DNA from 2 places in the Arthrobacter sp. PM3 genome. Region 2 is predicted to be linked to the other one. Evidence: riboswitches for the same ligand, from Rfam matches in the RefSeq annotation. Region 2 holds a riboswitch; the other holds the start of a gene.

Region 1 (7,825 bases), 2.1 Mb from region 2:
GCGCCTCAACACCATCGGCGCGAAGATCGAGTACTTCCAGGACTGACCCGGTGTCGGGGGTAGCGCGTGTCGGGAGATCCTGACGCACAATAGAGTCATGCGAACCTTCGGCGCGGAGGAAGAACTGCTGATCGTCGACCCTGAATCGGGCCGGCTGCTTGCCCTCGCCGATCTCATGCTGCCCGGCCTCCTCCCGCCGGGGAAGGACGTCACCGGCGTCGGCCCGTCGCAGCGGCCGGTGCACGCGGAAGCCGACTTCAGCTACGAGCTCAAGCTTGAGCAGATTGAGACCCAGACCCGGCCGTGCCTGGATTACACGGAACTTCTCCGGCAGCTCAGGAAGGGCCGCGGGCTGGCGGACGGCGCCGCCCGGGTGCACGGGGGCCGGGTCGCCGCCCTGGCCACCTCGCCCCAGGGCGCCGCCACGCACCTGACCCCGAAGCAGCGGTACCAGACCATGCAGGAACGCTTCGGGCTTACGGTGCGCAACCAGCTGACCTGCGGCCTCCACGTCCACACCTATGTGGAGTCCCCGGAGGAGGGCGTGGCCGTCATGGACCGGATCCGGGACAAACTCGCCGTGCTGATCGCCCTCAGCGCGAATTCCCCGTACTGGAACGGCGCGGAAACAGGGTTCGAAAGCTACCGCACCCAGGCGTGGAACCGCTGGCCGGGATCGGGCCCCACCATGATTTTCGGCAGTCTTCCGGTCTACCGGCGGGTGGTGACCCGGCTGGTGGAAAGCGGCGTCCTGATGGATGAGGGCATGATTTACTTCGATGCGCGGCTGGCCCGGCTGCATCCCACGGTTGAGGTCAGGGTCGCCGATGTCTGCCTGCGGGCTGAGGATGCGGCGCTGATCTCCGTGCTGGTCCGTGCCCTGGTGGAGTCGGCGGCGCGGGAATGGAACGACGGCGTCGATCCCGCCCCCGTGCCCACGCTGCTGTTGCGGATGGCCGCATGGCAGGCCAGCAACTGCGGGCTGCGCGGGCAGCTCCTGGACTTCGGAACGTTCACCCCTGCCCCGGCCGCGGACGTCGTCCGGGCACTGGTGGACTTCGTGGCACCCGTGCTGGAAGAGCAGGGCGAGCTGGAACTGGCGCGCGAGGGCGTCGAACGGATCCTGGCGGAGGGCACGGGTTCGCAACTGCAGCGGGCACCGTTCCGGGAAGGCGGCCTGGCCGGCGTCGTCGAACGGGCCGTCGAAGTGACCATGCAGGGCGCCGTCACCGGCGAACCGGACGCCGCCTTCCGGGGCTGACCGCTTCCCTAGACCTGTTTGAGCGCCTGCCCGAGGTCGCGGATCAGGTCCTCGACATCCTCCAGTCCCACCGACAGGCGCACGACGCCGTCGCTGAGCCCGATTGCCGCGCGGCCCTCCGGGCCCATGGCCCGGTGTGTCGTGGTGGCCGGGTGCGTGATGAGGGACTTCGAATCGCCGAGGTTGTTGGAGATGTCGATGATCCGCAGCGCATCCAGGAGCGCGAAGGCGGCCTCCTTGGCGGTGCGCCCGGGGGAGGGCGACAGCTCCAGAGTGAGCACCGTGCCACCGGCCTTCATCTGCTTCGCGGCGAGCTCATACTGCGGGTGGGACTTCAGCAGCGGGTACTTCACCCAACTGACCGCGGGCTGCTCTTCAAGCCATTCGGCCAGGCGCAGGGCGGAGGCGGAGGAGTGGCTGACGCGCAGGGCCATGGTCTCCAGGCCCTTGGTCAGGACCCAGGCGTTGAACGCGGACAGCGACGGTCCGGTGTGCCGCATGAGCTGCTTGACAGGCCCGTCGATGAATTCCTTGCTGCCCAGAATGGCCCCGCCAAGCACCCGGCCCTGGCCGTCGATGTGCTTGGTGCCGGAGTAGACGATCACGTCCGCGCCGAGGTCCCCGCAACGCTGCAGCAGCGGCGTCGCGAAGACGTTGTCCACCACCACGGTGGCGCCGGCGGCGTGGGCCAGCTCGCTCACGGCGGCGATGTCCACGATTTCCTGCATCGGGTTCGACGGCGACTCGAAGAAGACCGCCGTGGTCGGCGCGGACAGCGCGGCGCACCACTGGTCCAGGTCCGGGCCGTCCACGAAGACCGTCTCGACACCCCAGCGCGGCAGGATCTCGTTGAGGATCACGAAGCAGGAGCCGAAGAGCGAGCGGGCGGCGACCACCCGGTCGCCCGCCGCCAGCAGCGCGCCGAGGGCGGTGAACACGGCGGACATGCCGGACGCCGTCGCAAAACACGCCTCGGTGCCTTCCAGCAGCCGGAGCCGCTCCTGGAATGTCGCGACCGAAGGGTTGCCGTAGCGGGAGTAGACGAAGCGTTCGTCCTCCCCGGTGAAGGCGCGCTCTGCGGCGGCCGCGGACTCGTAGACGAATCCTGAGTTGAGGAAGATCGGCTCGGCCGTTTCCTGGAAACCGGTGCGGTCAAGGCCGCCACGGACAGCCTGGGTGTCGGCCGCCCATCCGGCGGCGTCAGGATTGAAGGTCACTTAATTCTTTCCAAGGTTGGTGGGCAGGCCGCGGTTCTTCCAGCCGTTGACGGTGCGGTCGCCAAAGCGGTCAGTTTCGCCTTCGAAGCCCTCGAGGACGTTGTATGAGGTGTAGCCGGCCTGCGTGGCGGCCGTCGCGGCGGCGATCGACCGGGCGCCGGAACGGCACAGGAACAACAGTTCGACGCCGGTGTCCTCCGGGGCCTGCCGCCGGAGCTCTTCGACGAAGTGCGGGTTCGGCAGGCCGCCGGAGAGGTTCCACTGGATGAAGAGCGGATCGTTGCGCCCAGTGCCTGCGGCCGCTGTGTCCGGGACGCCGATGTGCGCCCACTCGGCCTCGGTCCGGACATCCACCAGGATGGCGCCCGCTTCGAGCCTGGCCCATGCCTGGTCCGGGCTGAGGTCTCCGGCGTAGCTCATGCGTGGCCCTCGAAGGCTTCTTCCTCGCCGAACTCGCCGGTGTCGAGGTCATCGACGGCGTTGGCCACGGCGGCGTCCGCGCTCGCAATCGCCGACGGCAGGACCAGCGCCTGCGCCACGATGACGGTGCTGCCGTTGAACGTGGCGGCGGGGCTTCCGTGCAGGACATAGCCCTCGGCCAGGGCTGCAGACACCCGCTCGCAGAAGGCGCGGTCATCGGCGCCGGTAAACAGGCGGTAGGCCAGCTTCTCCTCGCTGGCGGATGCTGTACCGGGTACAGCGGGTGCGGATATGTCAGGCACGACGGATCTCCTCTTTCACGCTTGCAGCTCGAATGGTCGATATGCCGAGTATTCACCTGAGGCACCCCGCCGCGAAAGGGAGGGTTGCCGACCGGCCAGTCAGGGCTTGCCACCGGTTCTCATTACTCCCCAAGAACGTAACACTTACGACGCCGGCACGCAGTGCCGCCGTCGTCATGTTCCGTAACCGGGCCGCCGCCGCAGTGCCCACGCCGTGGCTGCGGCCAAGTAGTAGCGCGCTCCAGTTTCGGGTACTGCCCACTCGTGCCCGCCGGGGGGAAGCGCAGTGTACTGGGTGAATCGGAGTACTGGGGAACTGCTGAGGCAATCAAACTACGACGGAATGGAGTCACCGTGGGCCCGCGCATACTGGTTACCGGCATTGCAGGCGCCGCTGGCATGGCCGTCGCGGCCCAGCTTGCCGCGCGCGGCATCCCCTGCCTGGGCTCCGACGCCCGCGCCATCACCCGCCAGTCCGGGGACGCCCAGGCGGCGGCGGTCAAACTTCTGCCGGCGACGGATCCGGACATGGTCCTGGACCTGCGCCGGCTGGTGGACCGGGAAGCCATCAACGTCATCATCCCGACCCTCAGCGTCGAACTCCCGGTGCTGGCCGCTGCCCGCGCCGGATTCGGCCCGGACGTGCGGATCATTGTCGGCGACCCCGACGCGGTGGCTTTGGCCAATGACCACCTCTTCACCGCATGGGCCCTGCACGCAGCCGGTGTCCCTGTCCCGCGCTTCGCCGTCCCGGGCGACCTCGCCGCCGCGCCGGCCTCACTGGCGGGTCTCAACGGGCCGGTCGTCGTCAAACCCCGGGTCTTCAAAGGCTCCCGCGCTGTCCATCTGCTGGCCGGGACGGCCTCCGTGAACTGGAAGAACATGCCCTCCGGCCAGCTGGTCCAGGAATTCATCCCGGGCAGCGACTACGTCGCCCTGGTCTTCGGCACCCCGGCCCGCAACGCGATGGCGCCGGCGGCCGTGGTCCTGGAAAAGACCAAAACCCCGTACGGGCGGCCCGGAACCGACGAGGTGGCCCGCAGGGTCCCTGCCGGTGAGGCCGGGGATGTGCGCAAGCTCGGGCTGGCGGCCGTCCGCACGCTCGGCCTGACCGGGCCGGTTCAGGTCCAGATCCGGCGCCGTGCCGACGGCACCCCCGTGGTGCTGGGCGTGTGCGCGACGCTGGGGGAGAACAGCCGGTGGGCTCCGGAACTGCTCGACGCCGTGCTGGCCACCTTCATGCTGCCGGCGTTCAACCCGGCATCCTTCCGCCGCAGCCCCGCAGTGCCCGCGGACGCCCTGGGCTGAGCGAAACAGCAACGCGGGGTCAGATAGCGCCCATCCCGGACCCCGGAATGGGCTGTATCTGACCCCGCGTTGCCTGTCGGGAGGGGAGAACTATTCGATCGTGGCGAAGAGGGCGTTGAGCTCGGCCGTGAGCTGCCGGCGCAGTTCCGGCGTCCCGATTTCCTGGCCGTCGATGTGGTTCACGGGCGCCAGGAGCCGGATGCTGGAGATCAGCCAGACGGCGTCGGCATCCAGCAGGTCCTTCGGTTCCAACGGGCCGTAGCCCAGCTCCCAGCCGGCCGCCTTGGCGGCGGTGAACAGGGCCCCCTGGGAGGTGCCCGGCAGGATGCCGCTGTCCAGCTGCGGCGTGATGAGCCGGCGGACCGTGCGGACGCCGCCCGCGCCGTCGTCCGTGGTTTCCAGGTGCGCCAGCAGGACGGTCGACGTAGGTCCCTCCAGCACCCGGCCGTCCGCCGACGTGAAGATGACATCGTCCGCCCCGTGCTGTTGGGCGTAACGCAGCGCCGCCATGTTCACGGCGTAGGAGAGGGTCTTGGCGCCGAGCAGCAGCCAGGGGGCGCGTTCGCCGACCTCGCTGTCGTAGCCGCGGTCCAGCAGGATGACATCGAGCCCCGACTCGCGCTGCCGGCGGCCCGCCGTCCCGGGGGCGGAGGCCTGCACCCAGCAGGTGGGGGCTGCGGCGCCTTCCGGTCCGCGGGTGACGAGCAGCTTCACGACAACCTCGTCCTCTGCCGCGCCGCCCGCCGCGGCCACGGCAGGATCCTGGCGCCGGTATTCGCTGATCGCGGTGTCCACCGCACGCCGCCAGGCGTCCTCGGCGGGGATGTCCAGGTCCAGGAGGCGGGCCGAACCGGCCAGCCGGTTCAGGTGGGCCTGGATCTTGCGGGGCCGGCCGCCCACGGCAAGCAGCGATTCGAAAACACCGTCGCCGCGGGTGGCGCCGAGGTCCGTGGCCATCAGCTGCGGCTTGGACGCATCAGCCACGCGGCCGCCGTCGAACGCCGGGTCGAGGAAGACCAGGACGGTCGCGGACGCAGGCACAGAGGCGGGAGAGGTCATGGCTCCAGCTTAGTCCCGCCGGTCCCGGGATAGGATTTGCTCGTTGCCCGTTCCGGAACGGTTCCGCGGGCCTGGAGGTTGAGGGGTTCGCCTGTGCTGTGGCCATTTCCGCTGGCGGAGACACTTCCGTCCTGGGCGGTCCTGATCCTGTCCGTGATCGACCTGGCCATCCGCGTGCTGGTCCTGGGCATCATCCCCGGAAACCGGCGGCCCACCACCGCGATGGCCTGGCTGCTGTGCATCTTCATTGTGCCCACTATCGGCCTTCTGCTGTTCCTGCTGTTCGGGAACTTCCGGCTTTCCCGACGCCGCCGTGCCCAGCAGGAGGCGGTCAACACCCGCATCCGGGCGGGGACGTCGGAACTGCAGGCCGATGAAAGCCGCTACGCCGGACCCGAATGGGTGGCCTCCGCCTCGGAACTGAACAAGACGCTGGGATCGCTGCCCATGGTGGACGGCAACAGCGTCGAGCTGCTGCCCGGCTATCCCGACTCCATCAAGGCGATGACCGAGGCGGTCCGGGGCGCCAAATGGTTCGTCAACGCCGAGTTCTACATCATGAGCTCGGACCACGTCACTGATGACCTGCTGACCGCGATGGAGGACGCGGCGGAGCGCGGCGTGGAGGTCCGTGTCCTCTTTGACCACCTCGGATCGCTCCGGATCAAGGGCTACCGCCGGCTGACGGACCGGCTCAAGGCCAGCAAGATCCGCTGGCGGCCGATGCTGCCGCTGCGTCCCGTGCATGGCCAGTGGCGCCGTCCCGACCTGCGCAACCACCGCAAGATCATGGTGATCGACGGCGAAATCGCCTTCACCGGATCCCAGAACCTGATCGAGCCCTCCTACAACAACCCCAAGCACCGCAAGGTGGGCCGCGAATGGGTCGAGCTCATGGCCTGCCTGCGCGGACCGATCGTCACCACCCTGAATGTGGTCTTCGCGACCGACTGGCTCAGCGAAACCGACGAGTCCCTCGAAGAGCAGCTGGGGCACCGGCCGGAGCCGCATCCCGGAAACGTCACGGCCCAGGTAGTCCCCAGCGGCCCCGGATTCAGCACCGAGAACAATCTGCGGCTCTTCAACACGCTCATCTACTCCGCGCAGCACAGGATCTCGCTGTGCAGCCCCTACTTCGTCCCCGACGACTCGCTGCTCTATGCGGTGACGACGGCGGCGCAGCGCGGGGTCGATGTGGAACTCTTCGTCTCGGAAAAGGGCGACCAGTTCCTGGTCCACCACGCCCAGCAGTCCTACTACGAGGCCCTGCTCGAGGCCGGGGTGCGGATCTATCTCTACAAGGCGCCCTTTGTGCTGCACGCCAAGCACTTCACGATCGACGACGAGGTTGCCGTGCTGGGGTCCAGCAACATGGACATGCGCTCCTTCTCGCTGAACCTCGAGGTCTCCGTGATGCTCCTCGGTGAGGACATCGTCCAGCGGATCCGGGCCGTGGAGGACACATACCGCAGCATCTCGCACGAACTTGTGCTGGACGACTGGATGAAGCGGCCCATGAAGGTCAAATATGTGGACAACGTGGCGCGGCTGACGGCGACTCTTCAGTAAGGGCGCTGCCGGCGGGGTCAGCCGGGCGGGAACCCGGTCCCGAGCGCCGACAGGACCCCAAAGGCCTTGGTCCGGATTTCCTCGTACTCCTCCTGCGGCGACGAATCGGCGGTGACGGCGCCGCCGACGCCGAGGCTCAGTTCCGCGGTGCCGTCACCGAGGTCACGGACCACCAGGGTCCGGATCGCCACGGCGAGGTCGGCGGCGCCGTTGAGCGAGAAGTAGCCGATCGCCCCGGAGTACGCGCCCCGCGGCGCGGCCTCAAGCCGGTCCAGGATGGCCATGGTGCTGACCTTCGGTGCGCCGGTCATCGAGCCGGCCGGGAAACAGGCAGCGACGGCCTCGGCCCGCGGCATGCCGGGGCGCAGCCGGGCGTCGATGGTGCTCACCATCTGGTGCACGGTGGCGTAGCTCTCGATCGCGCACAGCCGGCTGACCGCCACCGACCCCGGGACGGCGAAGTGGCTGAGGTCGTTGCGCAGCAGGTCCACGATCATGATGTTCTCGGCCCGGTCCTTGGGCGAGGACGCCAAATCCTGCCGCAGGGCCGCGTCCACGCCCGGGTCCGCATCGCGGCGGCGGGTGCCCTTGATCGGCTCGGCCCGCATCCTGCCGTCGCCGGCGATCTGCAGGAACCGTTCCGGCGACGTGCTCGCCACCGCCAGGCCGCCGAACCGCAGGTAGCTGGC
Region 2 (7,825 bases):
CCGGGCCGATGGCCCCGGGCGGTGCTGTGCCCGGTCCCGTAAGGAGCATCAATGTCCAGTGCCTGGTCCTTCGAAACCCGCCAGATCCACGCCGGCCAGGAGCCGGATTCCGCCACCGGCGCCCGGTCCCTGCCCATCTACCAGACGACGTCGTTCGTGTTCCCCAGCGCCGAGAGCGCGGCGAACCGCTTCGCCCTGGCCGAGCTCGCACCCATCTACACCAGGATCGGCAACCCGACCCAGGACGCGGTGGAGCAGCGCGTGGCGAGCCTTGAAGGCGGCCTCGCGGCCCTGCTGCTCAGCTCCGGCCAGGCCGCCGAAACCTTCGCCATCCTCAATATCGCCGAAGCAGGGGACCACGTGGTGGCCAGCCCCAGCCTCTACGGCGGCACCTACAACCTGCTGGCCCACACGCTCAAGAAGTTCGGCATCTCGGTGACGTTCGTGGCGGACCCGGACAACCTGGAGCAGTGGCGCGATGCCGTGCAGCCCAACACCAAGCTGTTCTTCGGCGAAGTGGTCTCCAACCCGCGCCAGGACGTGCTGGACATCGAAGGTGTCGCCAAGGTGGCCCACGAGGCCGGGGTGCCGCTGATCGTCGACAACACGCTCTCCACCCCGTACCTCATCCGCCCCATCGAGTGGGGCGCGGACATCGTGGTCCACTCGGCCACCAAGTACCTTGGCGGCCACGGCGCCGCGATCGCCGGTGTGATCGTGGACTCCGGCAACTTCGACTTCGGCAAGGACCCCGCACGGTACCCGAACTTCAACACCCCGGACCCCACCTACAACGGCCTGGTCTACGCCCGCGACCTCGGTGCCGGCGGCGCCCTGGGGGCCAACCTGTCCTACATCCTCAAGGCCCGGGTCCAGCTCCTGCGCGACCTCGGCTCCGCCGTCTCGCCGTTCAACGCCTTCCTCATTGCCCAGGGCATTGAAACGCTCAGCCTGCGCGTCGAGCGCCACGTCGCCAACGCCACCAAGGTGGCGCAATGGCTGGAGGCCAGGGACGACGTCGAATCCGTCGCCTACGCCGGGCTGCCGTCCAGCCCCTGGTTCGAGCGCGGCCGCAAGTACGGCCCCAAGGGGACCGGCGCCGTCGTGGCGTTCAATATCGCCGGGGGAGCCGAGGCCGGCAAGCGGTTCGTCGATGCACTGGAGCTGCACTCGCACGTGGCCAACATCGGCGACGTCCGCTCCCTGGTGATCCACCCGGCGTCGACCACCCACAGTCAGCTCTCGCCCGAGCAGCAGGCCGTGGCCGGCGTGAACCCCGGGCTCGTGCGGCTCTCGGTCGGCCTGGAACACATCGATGACATCCTCGCCGACCTCGACGCCGGCTTCCGCGCAGCCAAGGGCGCCTAACAGGGGCCGCCGCGCCGGGATCGCCGGAACGCATCGCAGTCGCCGTAACCTTCCGGCGTCCGCGACGGCTTCCGGCGAACCCGGCGTGCAGCGAGCCCGCGTCCTGCGAACCCGGTGCGGGGCTGTCACACGGATGTCACATTCTTCGTCATTTGCTCGCCCCGTTTCGTACACTCGTAAAAGGTCATGAGTGCCAGCGACTAGCCCCGGCTTGCTGGCCGGCAACCCTCCTCTTGCGGCGGGGTGCCCCGGGTGAAGACCTGGCCTGCCGGTCAGCTGACGGCGGGCAAGCGCGAAGATAGGTCCTCATATGACGATTGCCGTCACCCGCAACGGTGAAACCGAAACCACGCCAGCCCGTAACGCCGCCGAAAAGCAGGCTGCCCATGCACCAGCCGCAGCCACTCCGGCCGACACCTTGCCGGGGGGAGGAACCCCGGTGCCGGACGGAACCGTCCGGTACCTCGGGATCGGCGACCTGCCGCTCGAATCCGGCTTCCACCTGCCGGACGTGGTACTCGGCTACGAGACGTGGGGCACCCTCAATGCGGACGCCTCCAACGCCGTCCTGATCGAGCACGCCCTGACCGGAGACACCCATGTGACCCGCGGTGACACCGAGGAACCCGGCTGGTGGGAACAACTGGCCGGCCCCGGCGCGCCCGTGGACACCGACAAGTACTTCGTGGTCTCCATCAACATCCTGGGCGGCTGCTACGGCTCCACCGGGCCCTCCACACCGGCCCCGGACGGGCGCCCCTGGGGCTCACGGTTCCCGCTGGTCACCCTGCGGGACACCACGGCCGCCGAGGCACGCCTGGCCGACGCCCTGGGCATCAGGACCTGGCATGCCGTCGTAGGCGGATCCCTCGGCGGGGCGCGCGCCCTCGAGTGGGCCGTGTCCTATCCGGACCGGGTACGGCACTGCGCGGTGATTTCCGTCGGCGCCAGCAGCACCGCGGAGCAGATTGCTTTTGCCCAGGCGCAGACCCTGGCCATCCGGCAGGACCCTAACTTCAACGGCGGCGACTACTACGGCGGTCCCGAGCCCGTGGCCGGGCTTGCCCTGGCCCGGCGCATCGCGCACATCACCTACCGGTCCGCGGCCGAACTCCACGGCCGGTTCGGCCGCAATGCCCAGGAATCCGAGACCCCGCTGGAAGCCGGGTCGCTGGCCGGGCGGGGCCGCTACCAGGTGGAAAGCTACCTGGACCACCAGGGCAACAAGCTGGTCCGGCGCTTCGACGCCAACAGCTACATCGCCATCACCGAGGCGCTCATGAGCCACGACATCTGTCGCGGGCGCGGACCCCTCCGCGAATCCCTGGCCGCCGCCACGGCCGGATTCCTGGTAGCGGCCGTCGACTCCGACCGCCTCTACTTCCCTGCGCAGTCGCGCGAACTTGCAGAGGCGCTGCCGGGCCGCCCGGACGTGCACATCATCGAGGCGCCGATCGGCCATGACGGCTTCCTCACGGAGATCGGCCAGCTCAGCGGCCAGCTGCGGGCGGCCTTCTTCGGCTGATGCCGGGGCCGCGCGCCCGGCACCGATCCACGGCGGGGGCCCCGCGGGGAGCTGCACAGGGGCTCCCTGTTGTGCATTTTTGCAGATGCGCTCTGCACTAATGGCCGTTGAGGCCCGGGCCTGGAGCGTCCATACTCGTCTGGAATGACGCCATGTGCCTTACATCACAAGCGTCCTCAGTCCAATGGTCCACAGGGTGTCGAAGGCGACACCGAAGGAGTGACGATGAGTACGGAAAACGCGGCCGCGAGCCGCACAGACGAAACGGACGTCAAAGCGTCCGGCCTGAAGAAAGTTGTGGCGGCCTCCATGGCCGGCACCGTGGTGGAATGGTACGAATTCTTCCTCTACGCCTCCGCGGCCACACTGGTCTTCGGCAAGACCTTCTTCCCCAATTCGGGCACCGAGCTGGACGGCATCCTTGCGGCGTTCCTGACCTACGCTGTCGGCTTTGTTGCCCGCCCGATCGGCGGGATCGTCTTCGGCCACTTCGGCGACAAGTTCGGCCGCAAGCAGCTCCTCCAGCTGAGCATCATCCTGGTGGGCGTCTCCACCTTCCTGATGGGCTGCCTGCCCACCTTCGCGCAGATCGGCTACTGGGCCCCTGCGCTGCTGGTCTTCCTGCGCTTCGCCCAGGGCTTCGCCGTCGGCGGTGAATGGGGCGGTGCCGTCCTGCTCGTCGCGGAGCACAGCCCCAGCAAGTCCCGCGGCTTCTGGGCCAGCTGGCCGCAGTCCGCCGTCCCGCTGGGCAACCTCTTCGCCACCGCGGTGCTTTTCATCCTGTCCGCGACCCTGTCCTCCGCGGACTTCCTCAGCTGGGGCTGGCGGGTTGCCTTCTGGCTCTCCGCGGTGATCGTGCTGATCGGTTACTACATCCGCACCAAGGTCAGCGACGCCCCCATCTTCCTGGAAGCCCGCAAGGAAGTTGAAGCCGGCCACAAGGGCTACGGCGTGGCAGAGGTGTTCCGCCGCTACCCGCGCGGCGTGTTCACCGCCATGGGCCTGCGGTTCGCGGAGAACATCCTGTACTACCTCGTGGTCACCTTCTCGATCACGTACCTGAAGACGGTGGTCCACGCCGACACGTCCCGGATCCTCATGCTCCTGCTGGTGGCACACCTGATCCACTTCGCCGTCGTGCCGCTGGTCGGCAGGCTCTCGGACCGCGTGGGACGCAAGCCCGTCTACCTGGCCGGAGCCGTGTTGGGTGCGACCTGGGGTTTCTTCGCCTTCCCGATGATGGACACCGGCAACGACTTCATCATCCTCGCCGCGGTGATTATCGGCCTGCTCTTCCACGCCCTGATGTACGCGGGCCAGCCGGCCATCATGGCGGAGATGTTCCCGACCCGGATGCGGTACTCCGGCGTGTCCCTCGGCTACCAGGTGACCTCGATCGTGGCCGGTTCGCTTGCCCCGATCATCGCCGTCGCGCTGCTGGGCCAGTACAAGTCCTCCGTGCCGGTGGCCATCTACCTGCTGATCGCCTGCGCCGTCACTGTCGTCGCCGTGTTCTTCCTCAAGGAGACCCGCGGCATCTCGCTGCGCGACGTCGACGCCGCCGACGCCCAGGGGACCGCCGACCTGCTTGCCGCAGGCAAGAGGTAACAGGCAAGCGGTAACCCCGCCCGCCCCGAGGGGCTCCTCCCGTTCCATGATTTGCCAGATATGGCCGCCAAACTTTCCGGTTTGGCGGCCATATCTGTCACATGAGCGCTGACGTCTAGGCTGTGAGCACATCCTGGCGGTCCCGGACTTCGGTCCGGATCGCCTCCAGGACGGCCCGGACCGGGGCGGAGCGCAATGACTCCTGCCGGGCGACTGCCCAGATGGGGAGTTGCCGCTGGAAGTCGTCCGGCAGTACGGCCACGAAGCCCGGCCTGCCGGCCACGAGGAAGTTCGGGAGCAGGCCGATTCCGGCGCCCCGCCGGACGGCCTCGAGCTGGGCAAAAACACTTGTGGCCTGGAAGCTGGACCGCGGCATCGGAAGCTGCGTTGAGCGGTGGCCGAGCTCGGCCACCTGGAGCGCGGACTCGACGTAGGAGACAAAGCCGTGCTGCCGGACGTCGTCGAGCGCGGCCGGAAGCCCGTGCTCCTGCGCATAGCCGGGGCTGGCATAAAGCCTGAGGAAGTAGTTGCTCAGGAAGATCGCCTGGGCGTTGGCGACCTCAAGGTTTCCTACCACCACCTCAAGGTCCACGCCGGAACGGTTCTGGCTCGCCTTGCGGGTCGCGCTGAGCAGTTCCACGCTGAGCTGCGGATTCTCCCGCTGCAGCCGCACGAGGGCTGGCGCGAGGAATTCCGCCCCGAACCCGTCCGGGGTGCTGATCCGGACCAGGCCGGAGATCACGTCCCCGGTCCGCGCAATGCTGCCGGACAAGACGCCCAGGGTGCCCTCGATGGCCTCGGCCGCCGCGACGGCCTGGCTGCCGAGCTCGGTCAGTTCCCAGCCGTGCGGGCTGCGTTCCAGGGTCCGGCCGCCCAGCTGCTTGTCCAGGGCCAGGATCCGCCGGGAAATGGTGGTGTGGGTGGTGCCGAGCGTCTCCGCGACCGCGTTGAACCGGCCCAGCCGGGCAACGGTCAGCAGGATCAGCAGGTCGTCAGGGCTCGGAAGCCGCCTCAAGTCCACGTGTGTCCCCATTTCCATTCACGTGCGGTGTGTGCATCTGTGCACATACCGTCTGTGATTTTTCTCCTTGATTGCACCCTAGCAGGGTGTGATCGTGGACACAGCGCGTCCGGCCATTAGCCGGACAGACCCTCGAGCAAAGGAGCTTATGCCATGGCAGTTATCGCCTGGATCGGACTGGGAAACATGGGCGGGTCCATGTCGGTGAACCTGGCCAAAGCCGGACATGAGGTCCGCGGCTTTGACCTCAACGATGAAGCGGTGGCCGCCGTGGGGGCCGGGGGAGTCAGTCCGGCCGCCAGCATCGCCGAGGCCGTGGCGGGAGCCGACGTCGTCTTCACCATGCTCCCCAAAGGCGAACACGCCCGTGCCGTTTACCTCGGCGGCGACGGCGTGCTGGCCCACGCGGACACCCGGACGCTGCTGGTGGATTCCTCCACGATCGATATCGCCTCCGCGCAGGCCCTGCACGACGCCGCTGCTGCCGCCGGCTTCCGCTTTGTCGACGCGCCGGTCTCGGGCGGGATGAGCGGGGCCAAAGCCGCCACCTTGACGTTCATGGTCGGCGGCGAGGCCGGTGCCGTCGCGGACGCCACCGAATACATCCGCCCGATGGCGGCCAACATCATCCCGACCGGCGGCGCCACGACCGGGCAGGCCGCCAAGATCTGCAACAACCTGATGCTCTTCATCAACCTCGCCTCCACGGCGGAGGGCGCCGTGCTCGCGGACCGGCTCGGCCTGGACAAACAGGTGTTCTGGGACATCGCCTCCGTTTCCTCCGGCGACAGCTGGGCCCTGCGCACCTGGTACCCCGTGGCCGGCGTCGTGCCCACCGCGGCCTCAAACAACGACTTCGCCCCGACCTTCACCACCGAACTGGCCAACAAGGACATCGGCTTGGCGATCAGCGCGGCGCGGGACACCGGCACGCCGCTGGAACTCGGCGAGCACGTCCAACAGCTCTTCCAGCGGCTCATCGACTCCGGCCAGTCCGGCAGCGACTGCTCCGCGATCGTCAAGCTCGTCGACGGCTCGCTTGAGTCCGCCAACTAGCGCCGGAACCCCTGAGAAAGAGACGCACCCCATGCACATCGAACGCATCCCGCACGTCATCAACGGCGCCCTCATTTCCGACGCCGAACGCTACGGCCCGGTCTTCAACCCGGCCACCGGCGAACAGGAAAAAGAAGTCGCGCTGGCCTCCGCAGCCCGCGTCGAGGAAGCCATCGCCGCGGCCCGCGCCGCGCTGCCCGGCTGGCGGGCGACGAGCCTGGCCCGGCGCACCGCCATCTTCTTCAAGGTCCGCGAACTGCTCCTGCAGCGCCGGCCGGAGCTGGCGGCCCTGCTGACCAGCGAACACGGCAAGGTCCTCTCCGACGCCGAAGGCGAGATCACCCGCGGCCTGGAGAACATCGAATTCGCCACCGGCCTGTCCCACATGCTCAAGGGGGAGCGTTCCGAACAGGTCTCCGGCGGCGTCGACGTCCACTCGGTCCGCCAGCCGGTCGGCGTCGTCGCCTGCATCACCCCGTTCAACTTCCCCGCCATGGTGCCGCTGTGGATGATCGGCAGCGCGCTGGCCTGCGGCAACACCGTCCTGCTCAAACCCAGCGAGAAGGACCCCTCCGCCGCCGTCTTCATTGCCCAGGTCTTCGCCGAGGCCGGCCTGCCCGCCGGCGTCCTCAACGTGGTCCACGGCGACAAGGAAGCCGTGGACGTGCTCCTGGAACACCCCGATGTCAAGGCCGTGAGCTTCGTGGGATCGACGCCGATCGCGCAGTCCATCTACAAGCGCGCCGCCGACCACGGCAAACGGGTCCAGGCCCTAGGCGGGGCCAAGAACCACATGGTGGTCCTGCCGGATGCGGACCTCAACATGGCCGCCGACGCCGCCGTCTCGGCCGCCTACGGCTCCGCGGGGGAGCGCTGCATGGCCGTCAGCGTGCTGGTGGCCGTCGGCGCCATTGCCGATGACCTCGTCCGTGCCATTACCGCCAGGATGGCCACGTTGAAGATCGGGCCCGGCACGGATCCGGCGTCCCAGATGGGCCCGCTGATCACGGCGGAACACCGCGACAAAGTGGCCTCGTACGTCGCCGGCGCCGCGGACGAGGGCGCCTCAGTGGTGGTGGACGGCCGGGACCAGTCGTTCGACTCGAACGGCTTCTTCCTCGGCGTCAGCCTGATCGACCACGTCAAGCCCGGCATGAAGGTCTACGACGACGAGATCTTCGGCCCCGTCCTCTCTGTGGTCCGCGTGGAAACCTACGCCGACGCCGTCAAGCTCGTCAACGACAACG

What was found. Region 2 has a riboswitch for S-adenosylmethionine ahead of CFN17_RS13500 (homoserine O-acetyltransferase). Riboswitches for the same ligand answer to the same signal wherever they lie in the genome.
Region 1: it holds a riboswitch for S-adenosylmethionine, as region 2 does, so the genes downstream of both, CFN17_RS04060 (DUF1737 domain-containing protein) here and CFN17_RS13500 (homoserine O-acetyltransferase) in region 2, are expected to answer to the same signal.

Annotation. Positions count from the first base shown of each region.
Region 1 covers NZ_CP022314.1:856,092-863,916, reverse strand. Annotated here, with positions in the region: gene CFN17_RS04080 (UDP-N-acetylglucosamine 1-carboxyvinyltransferase) at 1-46, shown strand, start outside; gene CFN17_RS04075 (glutamate--cysteine ligase) at 98-1,261, shown strand; gene CFN17_RS04070 (O-succinylhomoserine sulfhydrylase) at 1,270-2,478, opposite strand; gene CFN17_RS04065 (rhodanese-like domain-containing protein) at 2,479-2,898, opposite strand; gene CFN17_RS04060 (DUF1737 domain-containing protein) at 2,895-3,200, opposite strand; SAM riboswitch class IV at 3,213-3,327, opposite strand; gene CFN17_RS04055 (hypothetical protein) at 3,555-4,508, shown strand; gene CFN17_RS04050 (aminodeoxychorismate lyase) at 4,599-5,567, opposite strand; gene cls (cardiolipin synthase) at 5,661-7,136, shown strand; gene pabB (aminodeoxychorismate synthase component I) at 7,154-7,825, opposite strand, start outside.
Region 2 covers NZ_CP022314.1:2,967,818-2,975,642, forward strand. Annotated here, with positions in the region: gene CFN17_RS13495 (bifunctional o-acetylhomoserine/o-acetylserine sulfhydrylase) at 52-1,368, shown strand; SAM riboswitch class IV at 1,551-1,667, shown strand; gene CFN17_RS13500 (homoserine O-acetyltransferase) at 1,679-2,893, shown strand; gene CFN17_RS13505 (MFS transporter) at 3,119-4,501, shown strand; gene CFN17_RS13510 (LysR family transcriptional regulator) at 4,617-5,516, opposite strand; gene mmsB (3-hydroxyisobutyrate dehydrogenase) at 5,676-6,578, shown strand; gene CFN17_RS13520 (CoA-acylating methylmalonate-semialdehyde dehydrogenase) at 6,616-7,825, shown strand, end outside.